DNA from 2 places in the Halomonas sp. NPDC076908 genome. Region 2 is predicted to be linked to the other one. Evidence: predicted binding sites of a transcription regulator. Region 2 holds the regulator's gene; the other holds the start of a gene.
The links. Region 2 encodes sigma-54, which starts transcription at its own class of promoters, with help from an activator protein. Its sites were predicted from a motif close to TGGCACNNNNNTTGCTNT; they were not measured.

Region 1: the regulator sigma-54 is predicted to act here: its motif matches at 3,689-3,706, upstream of ACQKE4_RS19490 (benzaldehyde dehydrogenase).

The regions. Positions count from the first base shown of each region.
Region 1 is NZ_JBNNIW010000059.1:743-9,936, reverse strand. It holds gene catA (catechol 1,2-dioxygenase) at 1-2, opposite strand, end outside; gene ACQKE4_RS19500 (sigma-54-dependent Fis family transcriptional regulator) at 546-2,438, shown strand; gene ACQKE4_RS19495 (transporter) at 2,703-3,635, shown strand; gene ACQKE4_RS19490 (benzaldehyde dehydrogenase) at 3,783-5,249, shown strand; gene ACQKE4_RS19485 (NAD(P)-dependent alcohol dehydrogenase) at 5,302-6,426, shown strand; gene ACQKE4_RS19480 (benzoate/H(+) symporter BenE family transporter) at 6,631-7,875, opposite strand; gene benD (benzoate diol dehydrogenase BenD) at 7,952-8,752, opposite strand; gene benC (benzoate 1,2-dioxygenase electron transfer component BenC) at 8,749-9,194, opposite strand, start outside.
Region 2 is NZ_JBNNIW010000006.1:82,659-91,852, forward strand. It holds gene ACQKE4_RS05240 (ATP-binding cassette domain-containing protein) at 1-664, opposite strand, end outside; gene ACQKE4_RS05245 (KpsF/GutQ family sugar-phosphate isomerase) at 940-1,926, shown strand; gene ACQKE4_RS05250 (KdsC family phosphatase) at 1,969-2,511, shown strand; gene lptC (LPS export ABC transporter periplasmic protein LptC) at 2,512-3,081, shown strand; gene lptA (lipopolysaccharide transport periplasmic protein LptA) at 3,093-3,596, shown strand; gene lptB (LPS export ABC transporter ATP-binding protein) at 3,608-4,357, shown strand; gene ACQKE4_RS05270 (RNA polymerase factor sigma-54) at 4,481-5,896, shown strand; gene hpf (ribosome hibernation-promoting factor, HPF/YfiA family) at 5,994-6,302, shown strand; gene ptsN (PTS IIA-like nitrogen regulatory protein PtsN) at 6,307-6,777, shown strand; gene rapZ (RNase adapter RapZ) at 6,864-7,796, shown strand; gene ACQKE4_RS05290 (HPr family phosphocarrier protein) at 7,842-8,111, shown strand; gene pmbA (metalloprotease PmbA) at 8,128-9,194, opposite strand, start outside.

The DNA of each region.
Region 1 (9,194 bases), on a different contig from region 2:
ATGGTGAAACCCTATCGTTGGTTTTATTGTTGTCTTGGGGCCCGGCGATAGCAGCAACATTCGAGGTGAGATTGGGGTACGTCTATCATGGGCTTAAAGACGACAGTTGTTGTTGGTTCGTCAGTAATATCGACTAGACCCCACTTAACAGACCAATATCGTTTGAGTTCCTTGCCATACTTCATAGGTATCTCGATGCGGCACCCTCACCTACAAGCATCAATGCTTTCTAATGCTTTGTTAAAAAATAACCAATTGTTTTATATGTAAAAAATAAATAAAAACATGGAAGTATTCTTACTGCTCTGCGAAAGGGATACTCGGCTTATTTATTTTTTTTGTTATGTAGGGTTTAGTTAACCCTGTACAGGGCATTTCACACCTAAGAGGGCATCCAACAGATTTTTGAATTACGACAAAAGAATAACAAGCCAGTGCAAGGCAAGCTCCAATGACCAATTTAATATTTTCTTATGTAATAGATCCTTGGCAACGCATCCGAATTTGAAGCCCACATAGAACAATATTGCAGTGAAGAGGGATAAATGAATACACAACTGACGCCCTTACAAAGGCTGAGTGAGGCTAGAAAGGCTTTCTTCCAAGATGGGAATATTCCTAATGGAATAATAGACGAAGCTATCCTGAACTCATGGAAACGCTGTATCGCCGAGCACAAGAGTGTGACTGAGCGGGTCATATACGAAACGGTACCGTGCAGTAGATTTAACGAAATTAAACAAAAAAATCAAAATCTTACTAATGCAGCCACTATCCCAATTGAACAGCTTCATCGCACCATTAGTGGTGCGGGCTACGCACTGCTACTCACTGACCGCCAAGGCCATGCTCTATGCACCTATCAAGCTAACGCTCACTCCGGCAGGGTTCTCAAGCAGGCCTTCCGTCCTGGGGTCAATCTCTCGGAGCAATACATTGGGACATCGGCGATGAGCTGCGCGCTTACGGCTGGCCGACCTGTTGCTGTTTCAGGACCGGAGCACTACTACACCACTAATCAATCGCTGAATTGTGCGGCCGCTCCCATCATCGCCCCCTACGGTCAAGTGATTGGTTCGATTGATATCACTCGGGAGCACAGTTTGGCCCCAGGCAGTGCACTTTCACTCGTCACCCAGTGCGCGCGGGCGATCGAACATCGCTTGATCATGCAGCTACGGCCCTACTTGATCCTGCAACTAAGCTGGCAGCAAGTACCCACAACTAATGATATGTTGATCGCCCTCGGCCCCGAGGGCGAAATCCTGGGTATGACGCCGAAGGTGCGCGAAGTGATCGGCCTCACCGCTAGCCATGCCCCGAAAAACTTCCAAGAACTATTTGATCTTCGCTTTGGCGAACTGGTCGATGCCGCCAGGGGTCAGCGCCCCCCATTGTTAGGCCGGACATCTTCCGGACTTTCCTTCGTACTAAATCCAACGGTGCAGCATCAGACAAGCCTGATTGAGGGAACGGCTACCTGCAAAGATAGCAAGCGTCATTTGTCAGCGGTTGAATCAGTACCCGACTTTGGCGACGCGACTCTTAACAAACAGATTCCACTTGCCCTGAGAGCTGTTAACAAGCGTCTTCCCGTATTGATTCTGGGAGAAACCGGTGTAGGCAAGGAAGTCATGGCCAAGACTCTTCACGAACAGAGTGACAACAAAACAGGAGAGTTCATCGCTATTAACTGCGCCGCTATTCCTGAGACATTGATTGAAAGCGAGCTTTTTGGATATACCGAGGGGGCCTACACAGGCGCTCGCCGTGGCGGCGCGCCGGGTAAGATCGAGCAGGCCAACGGCGGCACCTTATTTCTCGATGAAATTGGGGATATGCCCCTTACTCTTCAATCCAGGCTGCTGAGAGTGCTGGAAACACACGAAGTGAGCCGCCTGGGGGCGGGTAAGACGAAAAGCGTAAACTTCCAGTTAATCTGTGCAACTCACCATGATCTGGCATCAGCCGTAGCTCAAGGTGCTTTCCGTGATGATCTGCTTTACCGCATACAAGGGATGCCGCTAAGAATCCCACCTTTAAGAGAGCGCTCGCGGTTACAGGCATTTTTAGTAGAGCAGTGTTCACAAGTCACCCAGGCTACGCGTCAGCTATCATTTGATGCCCTCAAACGAATGGAGAACTACCCCTGGCCAGGAAATGTACGCGAACTGCGCCATGCCCTAAAACACGCTGATGTAATGGCTGATGATAGCGATCATCTGATCGATCTTTGCCACCTACCCACAGAGATCGTTGACAGCCCACCTCAACATTCAAGGAAGCGCTACTCATCGACACTAAAGGCCCAAGAGCAGCATATGATCGAGGCAGCGTTAGAAAAGACCGATGGCAATATCAGCAAAGCTGCCAAACATCTAGGTATAGGCCGCGCCACGCTTTATCGCAAAATCAAGGAAATCCAGAGCATAAAATAGCCGTCCAAGCTGGGCCTCATGGCATAAGAGCAACAGAAGAGCGGCGCATACACCCTAAGCTAAAGCTGTATCAAAATGAGAATGTTAAGACATTGCTCTCACTTTGAGACGCCTACGCACTATATCAAGGCCCTGAAAGAACGCTTGGGGATAATAAAAATCAAAAACTTAAAATAAATATTCACGACCGTCTCAGTTGGCATGCTTCTCGCTACAGATTGCAGGCACCTTACAAGATTAATAAGCATGATGGAGATACATAACATGCGGACGTATAGCCTGCCCATGCACTGCAGCCCACTGAGCAAAAAGATTCGACATGTTCTCGCGATGGCTGGAGCATTAACGCTTAGCACCACCGCCACTTTAACCGCCAATGCCGCCGAAATTGCCACAGACCCAGGTGACTACGTACCACTACCAGAAGGCAGTACGCTAGGGCTGCTTTATTTACAGCATGCTAGCCGGGATTCAGTTTACGCGAACGGTGATTTGCTTCGCGGTGATACGGGGCTCGATACCCGTATCGGTTTAGCCCGATTTATTCACTACCTGGATATCGGTGGGTATACCGTCAATCCCCAGATAATACTGCCTTTTGGTAGGGTTGAATTGAAAGCACCTTTCGGCCCTCTGGAGCCGACCTCCTCTAGTGGCATGGGCGATCCCATGATCGGCGCCACTACGTGGTTAGTGAACAACCCGGATCAACAAAAGTGGTTTGGTTTCTCCGCCTTTGCCTCAATCCCTGCGGGAAAGTACGACGCCTCTAATGGCCCCATTAATGTCGGTGAAAATCGCTGGAAAGGCATTTTCCAAGCAGGTTACGTCACCGGTCTTGGTGACGATTTTATGCTGGATATCATCGCCGAATATGCGACTTACGGCGATAACGATGACTTTATAGGTATGCGCCGTGAGCAAAATGATAGCCAAAGCCTACAGACACATTTCAAATACTTACTCAGCCCTCAAAGCCATCTTGCCCTCTCCTACTATCACTCCTTCGGCGGCGAAACGACCGTTGGCGGAGTTCGGCAAGACGACGCACTTGATAACAATCGCTGGCAGGCCACGTTCGCAACCTTTGTTCAGCCCACTCTTCAACTCCAGCTGCAGTACGGCCAGGACATTAATGTTGAAAATGGCTTCAAGGAAGACCAGCGCATTAATCTTCGTGTAGCCAAAGTATTCTGAACACTCACCTACTGACAACGCCAACACAATGGCATATGCCCCCTAGGCCTTGTTGCCACAAGCATGGCTAAGGCAATGGGGTAACTTAGAGAAAAGCGTAGCACCGATATTGGAGCACGCGGGAGACGATTGAAAAGGAGAAACATCATGTCCGATGCACTATTACTGAAACCTACCATATGGCAAGAGCACGTGTTTACAGGTCAATGGGTAGCCGGTTCAGGCAATGTATTGCCGGTCACGGCACCTGCCAGTGGTGAAACTCTCGGCCATATTGGCAGCACGACAAGCGAGCAGTTAGATGCCGTCGCCGACAAAAGCCATGAAGCCGCCATTGCTTGGGGCGACACTTCATACGATGAGCGTGCGGCCATCATGCGCCAAGCCGCCCGTACCGCTGAGGAGCACCAAGATGAATTGATCCACTGGCTCATAGACGAGAGCGGTTCAACGCCCGCCAAGGCCGCGTTTGAAGTGGCGATATCAATAAAAGTACTGCACGAAGCCGCCTCGTTACCTTCACGTGCGGCGGGAGAGCTGATGCCCTCAACGCCTGGCCGACTCAATATTGCACGCCGTCGTCCTGTGGGTGTAGTCGGCGTCATATCACCTTTTAACTTTCCCCTGTACCTCGCTATACGCGCGGTCGCCCCTGCGCTGGCATTGGGTAATGCGGTCATACTCAAACCCGACCCACGCACCAGTGTATGTGGCGGTGTCAGTATTGCGCGTCTATTTGAGATGGCGGGCTTACCTAAAGGTGTGCTTGCCATGCTGCCAGGAGGCGGTGAAGCAGGGGCGGCACTGGTCGAGAACCGTAACGTTGCCATGATTCAGTTTACGGGCTCGACAGCCGCAGGACGAAAAATTGGCGAAACCGCGGGCCGTTTGCTTAAGAAAGTATCGCTGGAGCTAGGCGGCAAAAACTCGCTGATCATACTTGATGATGCCGACCTAGATTTGGCCATTAGTAATGCCACTTGGGGGGCCTATCTGCATCAGGGTCAAATCTGCATGTCGAGCGGCCGCATTCTGGTTCAGCGGGACATCTATGATCGTTTCCTCGAACGCCTGACAGAGAAAGCACGCAGCTTAAGCGTTGGTGACCCGCGCAGTGGAGAATTCGCTCTCGGCCCATTGATTGACAAGGGCCAACTGGATCACGCATGTGACCTGCTGTCTCGCGCAAAAGCGTCCGGGGGCAACGTACTCGTGGGTGGTGAAACTGACGGGCTTTTCTTTAAGCCGGCGGTCGTCAGCGATGTCACCACCGATAACCCTATTTTTCACGAGGAGGCGTTTGCCCCTATTGCCGTGGTTATCCCTTTCGACACAGACGCAGAGGCAGTAGCACTTGCCAATAATACAGAGTATGGGCTATCGGCCGGGGTGATTTCGCGCGATGCGGGCCGTGCTTTACGCTTAGGCGAGCAGCTAAGAACAGGGTTGTTGCACATTAATGATCAAACAGTGAATGACGAAGTCATCAACCCCTTCGGCGGGGTTGGCGCCTCAGGCAATGGAACCAGCGTGGGGGGGAGCAGCAATATAGATGAATTCACGCAGTGGCAGTGGCTAACGCTCAAGGGGGAGGCGCCCGCCTACCCTCTTTAAATGCTGCCTTTAGCCAGAAATTTCTTATTACAACGCAATACCGAGGCGAACCATGACAAACAATACACACACAGACATCACAGTTGCAGTCACCCGAGAGAAAGGAGCTGACTTTACAATAGAAAAAGCGAGCATTCGCCCACCCCAGGGAGACGAAGTGCTGGTCAGGGTGGTGGCGACCGGTATGTGCCATACAGACCTGATCGTACGTGATCAGTATTATCCGGTGCCATTACCTGCCGTATTGGGGCATGAGGGCGCAGGTGTTGTGGAAGCCGTAGGCCCTGGAGTTACCTCACTTGAAATTGGCGACCACGTCGTCCTGAGTTATGCATACTGCGGTGCTTGCAACCCTTGTGATGCCGGACATGCATCGTACTGTAAAGACTTTTTTGGACGCAATTTCAGCGGTGGTGACCCCGACGGCTTCCAAGCCATTCGTGATGGTAACAACCAGCCTCTGCACGATCATTTTTTTGGCCAGTCCTCCTTCGCTACCTACTCCCTGAGCCGGGAAAACAATGCAGTCAAAGTGCCAAAAGACGCGCCTCTTGAATTACTTGGCCCCCTAGGTTGCGGCATACAGACAGGCGCCGGTGCCGTTATCAATGCTCTCAAAGTCACGCCTGGAAGCCGTTTTGCCGCCTTTGGTGCAGGGGCCGTGGGGCTTGCGTCCATCATGGCAGCAAAAATTGCAGGTGCCACTACCATTATTGCCATTGACATCATCCCTTCACGCCTGGAGCTAGCCAAAGAGCTGGGGGCGACACATACCATCAACTCCAAAGAGGAGTCAGTAGTAGAACGTATTCAGCAAATAAGCGGAGGCGGTGTTGATTTCGCGTTGGAGTCGACAGGCCGTCCCGAGGTGCTTCGTCAAGGGGTAGATGCCCTTGGCGGTCTAGGCATGCTAGGGGTGGTGGGGGCTCCTGCTTTGGGCACCGAGGCCGCTTTTGATGTGAACGATCTCCTTTTAGGAGGAAAAAGTATTCGCGGTATCGTCGAAGGAGACAGCGTGGCAAGACAGTTTATTCCTCAGTTGGTAGAACTTTACCAACAGGGTCGCTTCCCCTTCGATAAGCTGGTGAAGTATTACTCCTTTGAGGACATCAACCAAGCAGCCGCCGATAGTGCTGAAGGAATGACGCTTAAGCCTATTATCCGGATGAATGGCTGAGCGTATAGCATCCATTAATGCTGGCTAGCTTATAGTGGACGCGGCATCAGCGCACCGCCTTAAGTGCATTGAAAACAAGCTTTTGCCGGTGGAAGTTCTCCATCGGCATTTTTATCCAATGCTGTTGAGAAAAAATGCCCGAGCAGCGATAGCAGACACGGGCAAAGGAGGATGCGGTTATCGAGTGACAGAGGTAACAAAAGGTCAACCGCTTTTGGTGACCACCTCACGGGTGAAAATAAACTCGAAGTCCTTGGTTTCGAAGATTGCTGAAACGACCACGCCCAATACCAACGCCCAAAACGTGGCGCCGATGCCGAGAATCTGAATTCCCGACGCGGCAATTAGAAAGGCAAACAGTGCACCTATTTCATGCTTCTTGCCTGAAAAGGCGATAGCCATCGAGGAGGTGATGACCCGCATCAGTGCCAGCCCAGCGATAATGGCAATAAAGTAGCGCGGCGTAGCCTCCAGTAGGCTGACCACATAGCCGTAGAAAGGTGCGGCAACGACAAAGATAGCCCCAGCAATTACCGCCGCTACCCAGCGCTTATCGTGAGTACCCGCCTCTGGAGATGCGCAGATACCGGTCATAGGCGCAGCAATACAGGTACTGTGTAGATTGAAAAAGGCTGACACCATGGTGCCTAGACCGCCCACCGCCGTGATCGCATTGGCGGGCACTTCTTTGTAACCCATTCCCTTCACTAAACCGACGCCTGCGGGTGTCTCCATTCCTACAAGGATAATGGCAAGCGGCAAACCGTACGTTAGAAAGGCACCCAAAGTGAATTCTGGAACAATGAACTCGGGGAAACGGATCGTCGCCTCGATACCGGAGAGGTCCACACCGGTCGCTATTAGGTAGAGGATTCCGGCTAACATCGCCACAATCAGGGGCGGAATCTTACGAAACAGCCGTGCAGAAAAGAAGAAAGCCAGAATCATGATGGAGGCTGGCACAATAGCACTTTCCAACGGACGCACCATATTGAGGCCAAAGCTAAGCAGCATGCCGCCAACCATACCCATGACAATCGGCATAGGAATCAGGCGCATCACAATGCCCATCACGCCAGTCAAACCAGCAATCAGGGTAATAGCACCTGCAATCAAGCTCGCACCTAGCGCAGCCTCCAAACCTATTACCGGGATGACGGCTGCAAACATTAATGCCCCTGGGATAGAGTTAGCCATTGGCAGCGGCAAGCGGTAGTAAGCTGGCATGAAAAGCCCAAACAAACCATTGATCATCAGATAGCTGATGACCCAAATCATGATGAAGGAGGAATCCAGACCCGCAGACGTGCCAGCGCTGATGTGAACGACCCCAACGCTGAGCCCTAAAATTCCCGCCACTAGCCCAGTACTGGCGTTGTCGGCATTGAGGTCGCGCAGGAAATCGCGGGGCGCGTGCCTTAGGCTGACGCCTTTCTCAATATGTTTCACGGTGTGCTCCAGGGGATTATTGTGTTTAGAGTTATAGCTAACGCTTTATTTAGAATTATCTTTTTCCCAACCAATGCTAGCCAAGGTCGCCGCCCGCTACAGGCAGTACGCTACCAGTGATGTAACTGGCTTCATCGGAAGCAAGGAACAAAATGGGGGCGACCATTTCGTCTAACGTGCCATAGCGGCTCATCAAGCAGCTCTGCTTGGTCTGATCGATATGCGCTTGAAACCACGCCTTTTCCGTCTCATTGCTAGGCGTCGGTGTCCCTCGCGAAATACGCCGTGGCGGTGCTTCGGTGCCTCCAGGGGCCATGGCGACTACCCGGATGCCATGCTCGGCATACTCAAACGCTAGTGATGCGGTTAGCGCGTTGATACCGCCCTTTGCTGCCGAATAGGGGATACGGTGAATACCCCGCGTTGCCGCTGAAGAGACATTGACGATGACGCCGCTGCCCTGCTCAACCATGGTTGGCAGCGCCGCACGGCAGCACCAAAGCGTAGGCATTAGAGAACGGTTGATCTCTGCGGCGATTTGCGCCTCGCTAAACTCGGTAAAAGGCTTGAAGTTAATCGCGCCGCCAACGTTGTTAACCAAAATATCGATACGACCAAAGTGAGAGAGCGTCGTCTGCATGACTTGCTCGGCGCCTTCCCATTTTTCTAGGTCTGCTTGTACCGCAATCACTTCGCAGCCCTGCTTGCTTAGCCCAGCCACGATCTCGTGGATATCATCAGCGCGATCTACCAATACCAAGCGCGCACCTTCAACGGCGGCGCGCTCTGCAACCCGCTGTCCAATTCCTTGAGCAGCACCCGTGACCACCATTACTCGATCTTGAAAACGTGGGCCGTCAAAACGTTGATAGCTCATGCACTCTCTCCCACTTGATTAGGTGTGAACTTCTCATAGTGGAAGCTCTGGGGCTCGATTCCTTCAGCGTCGAAGTACTTCAGCACAGCATCTACCATCGGGGGTGGGCCACACAGGTAAACGTCCACATCGCCGTCATGCATTACCTCGGCGTCCATGTGGTGCGTCACGTAACCTTTACGCGAATGCTCGCTAGCCTCGTCGACCACCACGGTGGCGTAGGTGAAGCTAGGAATTTTTTCTACGAAGGCATCTAACGCATCCGTTTTGACTAGGTGGTCATCTTTATTGACGCCGTAAATCATGTGAATCGGCGCATCACAGCCCTTTTCGACCAATTGCGCTAACATGGAGAGAAACGGAGCCAGGCCCGTGCCGCCAGCAAGCATTAGCACCGGACGCTTCACTTCTCGCAGGTAGAAGCTGCCCAGCGGGCCGGTCA
Region 2 (9,194 bases):
CCACCTGACCATCAGCGATTAGATAGAGGTAGTCTGCAATACTCAATGTTTCCTTAATATCGTGTGAAACCACCACCGACGTCAGCTGCAGCGCTTGATTAAGGCGTTTAATCAGTTGAACCAATACCCCCATCGAGATAGGGTCCTGACCGACAAACGGCTCATCATATAAAATCAGTTCAGGGTCGAGGGCCATAGCGCGCGCTAAAGCCACCCGGCGAGCCATGCCCCCCGACAGCTCGGCGGGGGTTAATTCACGCGCACCGCGTAGACCCACGGCCTGAAGTTTTAGCAATACTAAATCGCGCACCATGGTGTCGGGCAGATCTGTGTGCACGCGCAGCGGAAACGCAACATTTTCGAAGACATCTAAGTCGGAGAAAAGCGCACCACTCTGAAACAGCATCCCCATTCGCTTACGCAACGTAAATAGCGCTTTTCGGGAGAGGCGGTGCACATCTTGCCCATCGATTAAAATTCGCCCTCTATCAGGCACTAACTGTCCGCCAATCAACTTGAGGAGCGTGGTTTTACCCGTACCGCTAGGCCCCATGATCGCCGTCACTTTTCCCCGCGGTATTGTCATATTCACGCCGCGGAAAATATCGTGATCTCCACGTGAAAAATAGAGGTCTTCGATTTCAATAAAAGGAGCATCTGTCATAGATCAGTTGACTCTTAGCGGGTGCAGCCGGGGCTCATTATATTACCCTATTTACTATCGCCGCAGTTAAAAAACAGCGTTTCTAAAACATTATCGAACAACGTACTATAACTCTACTAGACACCCCAGAGCGAACGGGTGTTCCTGCTAATATAAAAAACATTTAGCCCGCAACCTTTATTAAGGCAATGGCTAACTAGTGCCTATAAGCACGATCAAGATGTTATTCTTGCGCCCGGATCCTTTTATATTTTCAATCGTCAAGAGATATCCCTATGCGCCAGCCTCTCGCTCCACCCAGCTTATTACGCGAAAGCGCACTGCGTACGCTGCAAATTGAGCAGGCTGCTATTGGTGGCCTTCAGGAAAAGCTGGACGAAAGTTTTGACCGTGCCTGCGAGCTGATACTCGCTTGCCAAGGGCGCGTAGTGGTCACCGGCATGGGCAAGTCAGGCCATATAGCAGGCAAACTTGCCGCAACGCTTGCCAGCACAGGTACGCCGGCTTTTTTTGTCCACCCAGGAGAAGCAAGCCACGGCGATCTCGGCATGATTACCCGCACAGATGTCGTGCTTGCCCTTTCAAACTCTGGCGAAACGGCGGAAGTTACCGCGCTTTTACCGCTCTTAAAGCGCTTGGGTATCCCACTGGTCAGCATGACGGGGCGCCCCAACTCCACGCTGGCTAAACATGCCAATGCCCACTTAAACAGCGGCGTTGAGCGCGAAGCTTGCCCTTTGGATCTTGCGCCGACTAGCTCCACTACCGCAGCCCTTGCATTAGGCGACGCGCTGGCAGTGGCGCTCCTGGAAGCGCGGGGCTTTACTGCTGAGGACTTTGCGCTCTCCCACCCTGGTGGCAGTCTAGGTAAGCGGCTGCTGCTTCGGGTAAGGGATCTAATGCACGATGGCGCCCGGCTACCGCAAATAGCGCTAGGCAGCCCGCTGCGCGATGCTTTGTTAGAAATCACTCGCCAAGGCCTGGGCTTCACCTGCGTTGTGGATAGTGACGGCCGCTTAGCGGGGGTCTACACCGATGGCGACCTGCGGCGCACCTTAGATCATTTTCACAACCTGCGTGATGTTCTCGTCGACGATGTCATGACGCGCCCTGGCAAACGCATTGGTCCCGACATCCTAGCGGCAGAAGCAGTACGCATTATGGAAGAGAGCCGCATTACAGCATTAGCAGTGGTGGATGAACAACAGCGACCTATTGGCGCTCTACATATGCACGACCTACTCGCCAGCGGCGTTATTTAACCCACAACCACACGTTTTAGTGACTTGCTTAACGGAGACTATATGAGCCTACCTGCATCCCTACTTGATCGGCTCCGCCGCGTACGCTTATTGGCGGTGGATGTTGATGGCGTACTGACGGATGGTCGACTTTACTTTCAAGCTGACGGTATCGAAATCAAAGCTTTCCATACCCAGGATGGACATGGCCTAAAACTGCTAAAACGGGTGGGAATTCATGTTGCCCTGATTACAGGCCGTGATTCGCCAATGGTAAGCCAACGCGCTGCAGCACTCGGCATCGACCACGTCTATCAAGGCTGTGAAAATAAGCTCACCACGTTGCGTATCCTTTGCCAGCGTCTGGATTTAGAACTGGAGCAAGTGGCCTATTGCGGTGATGACCTCCCTGACCTCTCCGCCATCAAGCGTTGCGGTATTGGCATTACCGTTCCTAACGCGCCGGACTATATGCACACCCATGCCGACTGGATCACCGAGCGGCTAGGGGGACACGGCGCCGTGCGCGAAATCTGTGACACGCTGCTTGATGCTCAAGGCCATTGGGGGGCGGTGTTAGATACCTATTTGCATGGTCGCACATAAATGCTTAAACGAATTAAGACTCGCGTATGGCTAACGGGGCTTGTTATCGCCTTAGGAGCACTGCTGGTTTGGCTTGAACCGGGCGGGCCTCAACGAGTAGCTATCGACCCTGATGCACAGGCACAAGAACCTGGCCATGTGCTCGAAAATGCAGAAATTACCCTTTTCGGGGAAAATGGCAATACCTTACAGTCACTGCAAACACCGCACCTTATCCATACTCCCCAAAGCGGTGAAACTTGGTCAGAAGAGCCTAGAGCAATTTTGTATGACAGCGAAAATCGCCAATGGCTAGCCAACGCCGATGTCGGCACACTCAACGCCAACACTCATGCCCTTGTGCTATCCGGCTCAGCTCGACTGATTGCCCCTGACGAAGGCTGGCAACTTGATACAGAGTTATTGCACTATGATGGGCTAAATCAGCATGCTTGGAGTGAAACACCCGTTTTGCTGCAGCAGCCCCCACAGCAGATGAGCGCTTCACGTATGGATGCATGGCTTAACGATAGCCAGGTCCGCTTAACTGACAATGTGCGCGGCACGCACCCCCCTGCCACACAACGTTAACAGGAGTCGCCATGAAAACACTTATCTGCACCGCTCTTATTGCGCTCGCGGTACCGCTATCTGCGGGGGCCCAGTCCAGCCCTACCCAGCAGCAGGCACCGGTGGAAGTAGAAGCCGATCGCTTAGACCTGGATCAACGTGCTGGTACTGCCGTTTACACCGGCGATGTCGATATTCGACAAGGTGAAATGCAGCTACGAGGTGATCGTGTGGAAATCCAACGCAACGACGCAGGTGAGCTCTCACTTGCCACATCTACCGGCGAACGTGCCTACCTGCGCCATCAAACTGAAGGACAGGAAGGCCCTACTGAAGGCTGGGCCCGGCGCATCATTTACCATGTTGCAGAGCGCCGCGTAGAGTTAATTGATCAAGCTGAATTGACCCAAGAGGATGATCGATTTACCGGTGGACGGTTGGAGTACTTTATTGACCGTGAAGTGATTCAAGCACGCTCAGACGTTGACGGCAGCGAGCCGCAGCGCATCCGAATGACCCTTCAGCCAGCACAATAGGGAGTCAGCTTGTGGCAACTGCTGAAACTGCGCCGATAAAAACCCTCTATGCCCAACACTTAGCTAAAAGCTATAAGCGTCGTCAGGTGGTTAAAGATATCAATCTGGAGATATCTCAAGGTAGCGTCGTCGGTTTACTGGGGCCCAACGGCGCAGGCAAAACCACCTCGTTTTATATGATTGTCGGCTTGGTAAAAGCGGATGCGGGCAAGGTCGGCATTGATGATCTGGATTTGACCCGGGCACCCATGCATGAGCGGGCAATGGCAGGTATTGGCTACCTTCCCCAAGAAGCGTCAATTTTTCGCAAACTATCGGTTAGCGATAATATTATGGCGATTCTGGAGACCCGCAAAGAGCTTGACAGTGCAGGGCGCGAAGCGCGCTTGGAAGCTTTGCTAGAAGACTTTCATATCACCCATATTCGCAACAATTTAGGCATGAGCCTATCTGGCGGCGAGCGGCGACGTGTCGAAATTGCCCGTTCACTAGCCACGGAGCCTGCCTTTATTTTGCTTGACGAACCTTTTGCTGGGGTTGACCCCATCTCAGTTGGCGATATTAAAACCATTATTCGTGCGCTAAAGCAGCGACATATCGGCGTGCTGATCACTGATCACAACGTACGTGAAACCCTCGATATTTGCGATATCGCCTATATCGTAGGCGACGGCCAGATCATTGCCAGTGGCTCTCCCGAGTCAATTCTCACCAACCAGAAGGTGCGAGACGTTTATTTGGGTGCTGATTTTCGCCTCTAAGCTGTTTTTCACCTCTAATCAGTGCTCTACGATAATTTTTATACCAATGGCATGCTTATTGCACTTGCACACAGCCACCACTCGCACTAGGGTGAACCTTTCCGATTAACGAGTGGTTCTCAGATGGTCATGAAAGCTTCTCTTCAGTTGCGTATCGGCACACAGCTGACCATGACGCCTCAGTTGCAGCAGGCGATTGCCTTATTGCAACTATCAACGCTCGACCTTCGTCAAGAAATTCAGCAGGCGCTAGACGCGAACCCTATGCTGGAGCAAGAAGATGAGTTCAGCGAACAAGCTGTCAGCGAGCCTAAAGAGGAAGAGTGGTCAGAGAGTATCCCTACCGAACTTTCGGTAGACAGCGATTGGTCGGATACTTACCAAGACATGGGCAGCATGAGCGGTAGCAGCGGCGAGGGCCCTGACTTTGAGCGCCAGGCCGCAGGGCAAAGTCTCCACGGCCACCTGCTGTGGCAACTCGCCATGACCGATTTTAGTCCCCGTGAGCATTTAGTTGCGGAAAGCCTGATCGATGCGCTAGACGCCAATGGTTATTTAACCCAACCGCTTAACGACATTCGTGAAGGACTGCGCGCCCAAGGTATCGATGGCCTCAGCCAGCGCGAAATCGAGACCATACTGCTTAAACTGCAGCAGTTTGAACCTACCGGCATCTTTGCCCGCGACCTGCGCGAATGCTTAATGTTGCAGTTGGCTGCACTGCCCGATGACACACCGCTACTCGTCCCTGCCCGCCGCCTTGTCCGCCAATTTCTTGAAGCACTTGGTAAGGACGATATGCGCTTATTAAAGCGCCGCCTGGGGCTAAATGATGAGCAGCTGGGCGATGTCATCCTATTGATCCGCAGTCTCGACCCACGCCCAGGAAGCGCTTATGGCGTCACTGACGATAGCTACATCACTCCCGACTTAGTGGTGCGTCACGACAACGAAGGCTGGCATCTGGAGCTCAACCCAGAAGCCTTGCCACGACTGCGTATTCAGCCTGACTATGCAAGCTTGATTAAGCGCGCAGATAAAAGTCAGGACAATCAGTTCTTAAAAGAGCATTTACAAGAAGCGCGCTGGTTAATTAAGAGTCTTTCCAGTCGTAACGATACGCTGCTACGCGTGGGCCGCGAGATTATCACCCGCCAAATTGGCTTTTTAGAACACGGCGAAGAGGCTATGAAGCCGCTGATATTGGCAGATATTGCGGAAGCGGTAGAAATGCACGAATCGACCATATCTAGGGTGACTACCCAGAAATACATCCATACGCCCCGCGGCGTGTTCGAACTCAAATACTTTTTCTCCAGCCAAGTGAGCGGTCAAGATGGCGATAGCCACTCCAGCACCGCCATTCGAGCACGACTAAAAAAGCTGATAAACGAAGAGCCGCCTGGCAAACCCCTCTCTGATAGCCGTTTAGTGACGCTTTTAGACGAGGGTGGCATTCAGGTTGCACGCCGAACGGTAGCCAAATATCGCGAAGCCATGGGCATCCCCTCCTCTAGCGAACGCCGTCGTTTACGCTAAGGCTGTATCAATAGTAAGTAAACTCTCTACAAGGGCTTTGCAACGCGGCAAAAAGGGTTACAATCGAAGTACAGTCCGATGGATAAGGAGTACGTCAATGCAAGTTAATATCACTGGTCATCACGTAGATCTGACTGACGCCTTGCGTGACTATGTCAATGAAAAACTTGAACGTGTCGAGCGTCATTACGACAATATAACCACGGTGCAAGTCACCTTATCTGTAGAAAAAGAGCGACAGCAAGCCGCTTGTACACTGCACGCAGCAGGTGCAGATCTACATGCAGAAGCTCTCGACAGTGATATGTATGCCGCGATTGATGCTTTAGCGGATAAAATTGATCGTCAACTCGTTAAACACAAGGAAAAAGCACAAGCTCGCGCCCAAGGCGCAGGTGTGCGTTAATTCAATGACGTTGGAAACCATACTCCCCCCGGAACGCGTTCTATACGATGTGCCCGGGGGCAGCAAAAAAAGGGTGCTGGAGTTTTTCAGCACCTTTATTGCCCAAAACACGCCCAGCCTAGATAGCCAAGAAGTGTTTAGCCGATTAATCGGTAGAGAACGCTTAGGCAGTACAGGTATAGGTAACGGTGTGGCTATCCCTCATGCGCGTAGCCCTCACTGCTCAACGCCAATCGCTGGTTTCTTGAAGCTGTCGGAGCCAATCGATTTTGATGCTATCGACGGAGATCCAGTTGATTTAGTGTTTGTGTTGCTCGTACCAGAAGAGGCAGATGACACGCACCTGTCCTTGTTAGGTCAAGTGGCCACTATCATGAATGACGCGGATACCCGCCAGCAACTGCGCAAAGCAGGCAGCCAGCGCGAGTTACTCGATCTTATTACCGCTAAAATTCGTGAACAGTCAGCCCCCTAACAATGGTCTCAGGCACTCTGCTTATCTAACTCTGCTTGTCTAGTAGCTACCATCAACTCAGCCTGCTCAAAGCAAAGAGAGTCTAAATGCAACTGGTGATCATTAGCGGCCGCTCGGGGTCTGGTAAATCCATCGCCTTACAAGCGCTGGAAGACCTTGGCTACTACGCCATTGATAACCTTCCCGCCATGCTGCTGGGTTCATTGGTGGATGAATTACGCGACCAAGGCGAACGCACGCATTTGGCGGTCAGCATTGATGCCCGCAACTTGCCTGGCGCACTAGAGCGCCTTCCCGCCCAATTGAACGAGCTACGCCAGCGTCAAATAGATTTTCAAGTCATTTATTTGACCACTGATGCTCGCATTCTTCTTGAACGCTACTCAGCGACGCGGCGCAGGCATCCGTTGACCCGCGATAGCGAGATGACGCTGGAAGAGGCAATTAATAAAGAAGAGGAAACGCTACACGACATTCGCGATTTGGCCGACCTGCTGATCGACACCTCACGATTGTCGGTACACGATTTACGTCGCCGCATTACCGATCAGGTCGCGCATCAGCGGCGCGATCAGCTTACCCTAACATTTGAATCATTTGGTTATAAGCGCGGCGTCCCCATGGATGCAGATTTGGTCTTCGATGTGCGCTGCCTGCCGAACCCTTATTGGGATCCAACGCTGCGTCAATTTACCGGCCGCGACGCTAACATTGTGGCTTTTTTAAGCAGTTATCCCATTGTCGATGATATGAGCAATGATATTCAGGCTTGGCTTGAGCGTTGGCTACCCGCCTACCAGAATAGCCAACGCAGCTATATGACCATAGCTATTGGGTGCACTGGCGGACAGCATCGCTCGGTGTATATGGTCGAACAGTTAGCGAAAAGGCTGGCACCCCGAATGGGCGAGGTGCAACTGCGTCATCGCGAGTTAGGCTTGCAGTACACGCTGAGCGATCAGTCAGCGCTCCCGTTAACCAATCTCCCCCACATCGACAAACGGCAAGAGACTTCTTAAGCGTTTCTACCCATTAATGACACCACTCGGCGAAAAGGAACCAGGGTGCCAGAAAGAATACTCACACTTACCAATCAGCGCGGACTACATGCCCGCGCGGCCACCAAACTGGTCAAATGCGGTCAACAATTCACGGCTAAAATACGTGTTTATAAACAGCAACAGGTCGCTGACGCCGCCAATATCATGTCGCTACTAATGCTCGCCGCCCCCTGCGGCACTGAGCTGAGAGTCAACGCTGAAGGCGACGATGCAGAACAAGCGCTTGAAGCAATTCAAGCGCTGTTCGAAGCGCGATTTGAAGAAGATCAGTAGGCTACGCTTTTACTTATTAGTCACCAGCAACGGTCATCGCATCAACTAACCAACTACCCGTGTGAACACTTCCGCGGGTATCAGTGTCATCGCCTATCCCCACCAATCCTGAAAACATTCGCTCGAGATTGCTAGCGATAGTGAACTCTTCAATCGGGTACTGAACCTTACCGTTTTCCACCCAAAAGCCGGCTGCTCCACGTGAGTAATCACCGGTAACACCGTTGACCCCCTGCCCCATTAACTCCGTTACCCAAATACCTCGCCCCATCTCTTTCAGTAAGTGATCACGGGGCTGTAATGGCGCCGTCAGGCGAACATTGCGGGCTCCACCGGCATTCCCCGTGGTTTGCATATTTAATCGCCGCGCGCTGTAAGAAGACAGCATGTAGCTTGCAATACGGCCTTGATTGATAAAACGGTTATTGCGGGTTTGCACGCCTTCGCCATCAAACGGCGTACTCGCCATAGCGCCGATTTCCATCGGGCGCTCCTCTAAGCTAAACCAATCAGGAAATAGCGGCGTTCCCAATCGATCGCAGAGAAACGACGCCTGCCGATATAACGCCCCACCGGCTAGACCGCCAAGTAAATGCCCTATCAAGCCACCGGCTAACGAGGGGTCAAACAGCACTGGAAACGTACCCGTAGGGGGACGCTTGGCCCCAAGCCGACGCAGGGTGCGTGCAGCCGCCTCTTGACCCACCTCGGCAGGATCACGCAAGCTGCGGGGATCTCGCCCAGAAGTATAGTCATAGTCGCGCTGCATGCCGCCCGCATCCTGAGCAATCAGCATGCAGGAGAGAGAATGACTGCTACCTTTTTGAGTGCCCAAAAAACCATGGCTATTGGCATAGACACGAACCCCTTCACCGCTGGAGAGCGAAGCGCCATCGGACTGAGTAATCCCTTCAACCTCACGCCCAGCCTGTTCGCAGGCAAGCGCTAGCTCAATCGCCTCATCGGTTGTTAACGCCCAGGGGTAGTGCACTTTTAGGTCGGGCAGTTCGGTGGCCATTAGCGAAGCATCCGCCAGCCCAGCAGCCGGGTCTTCCCCGGTGTATCGGGCGATAGCAAACGCTT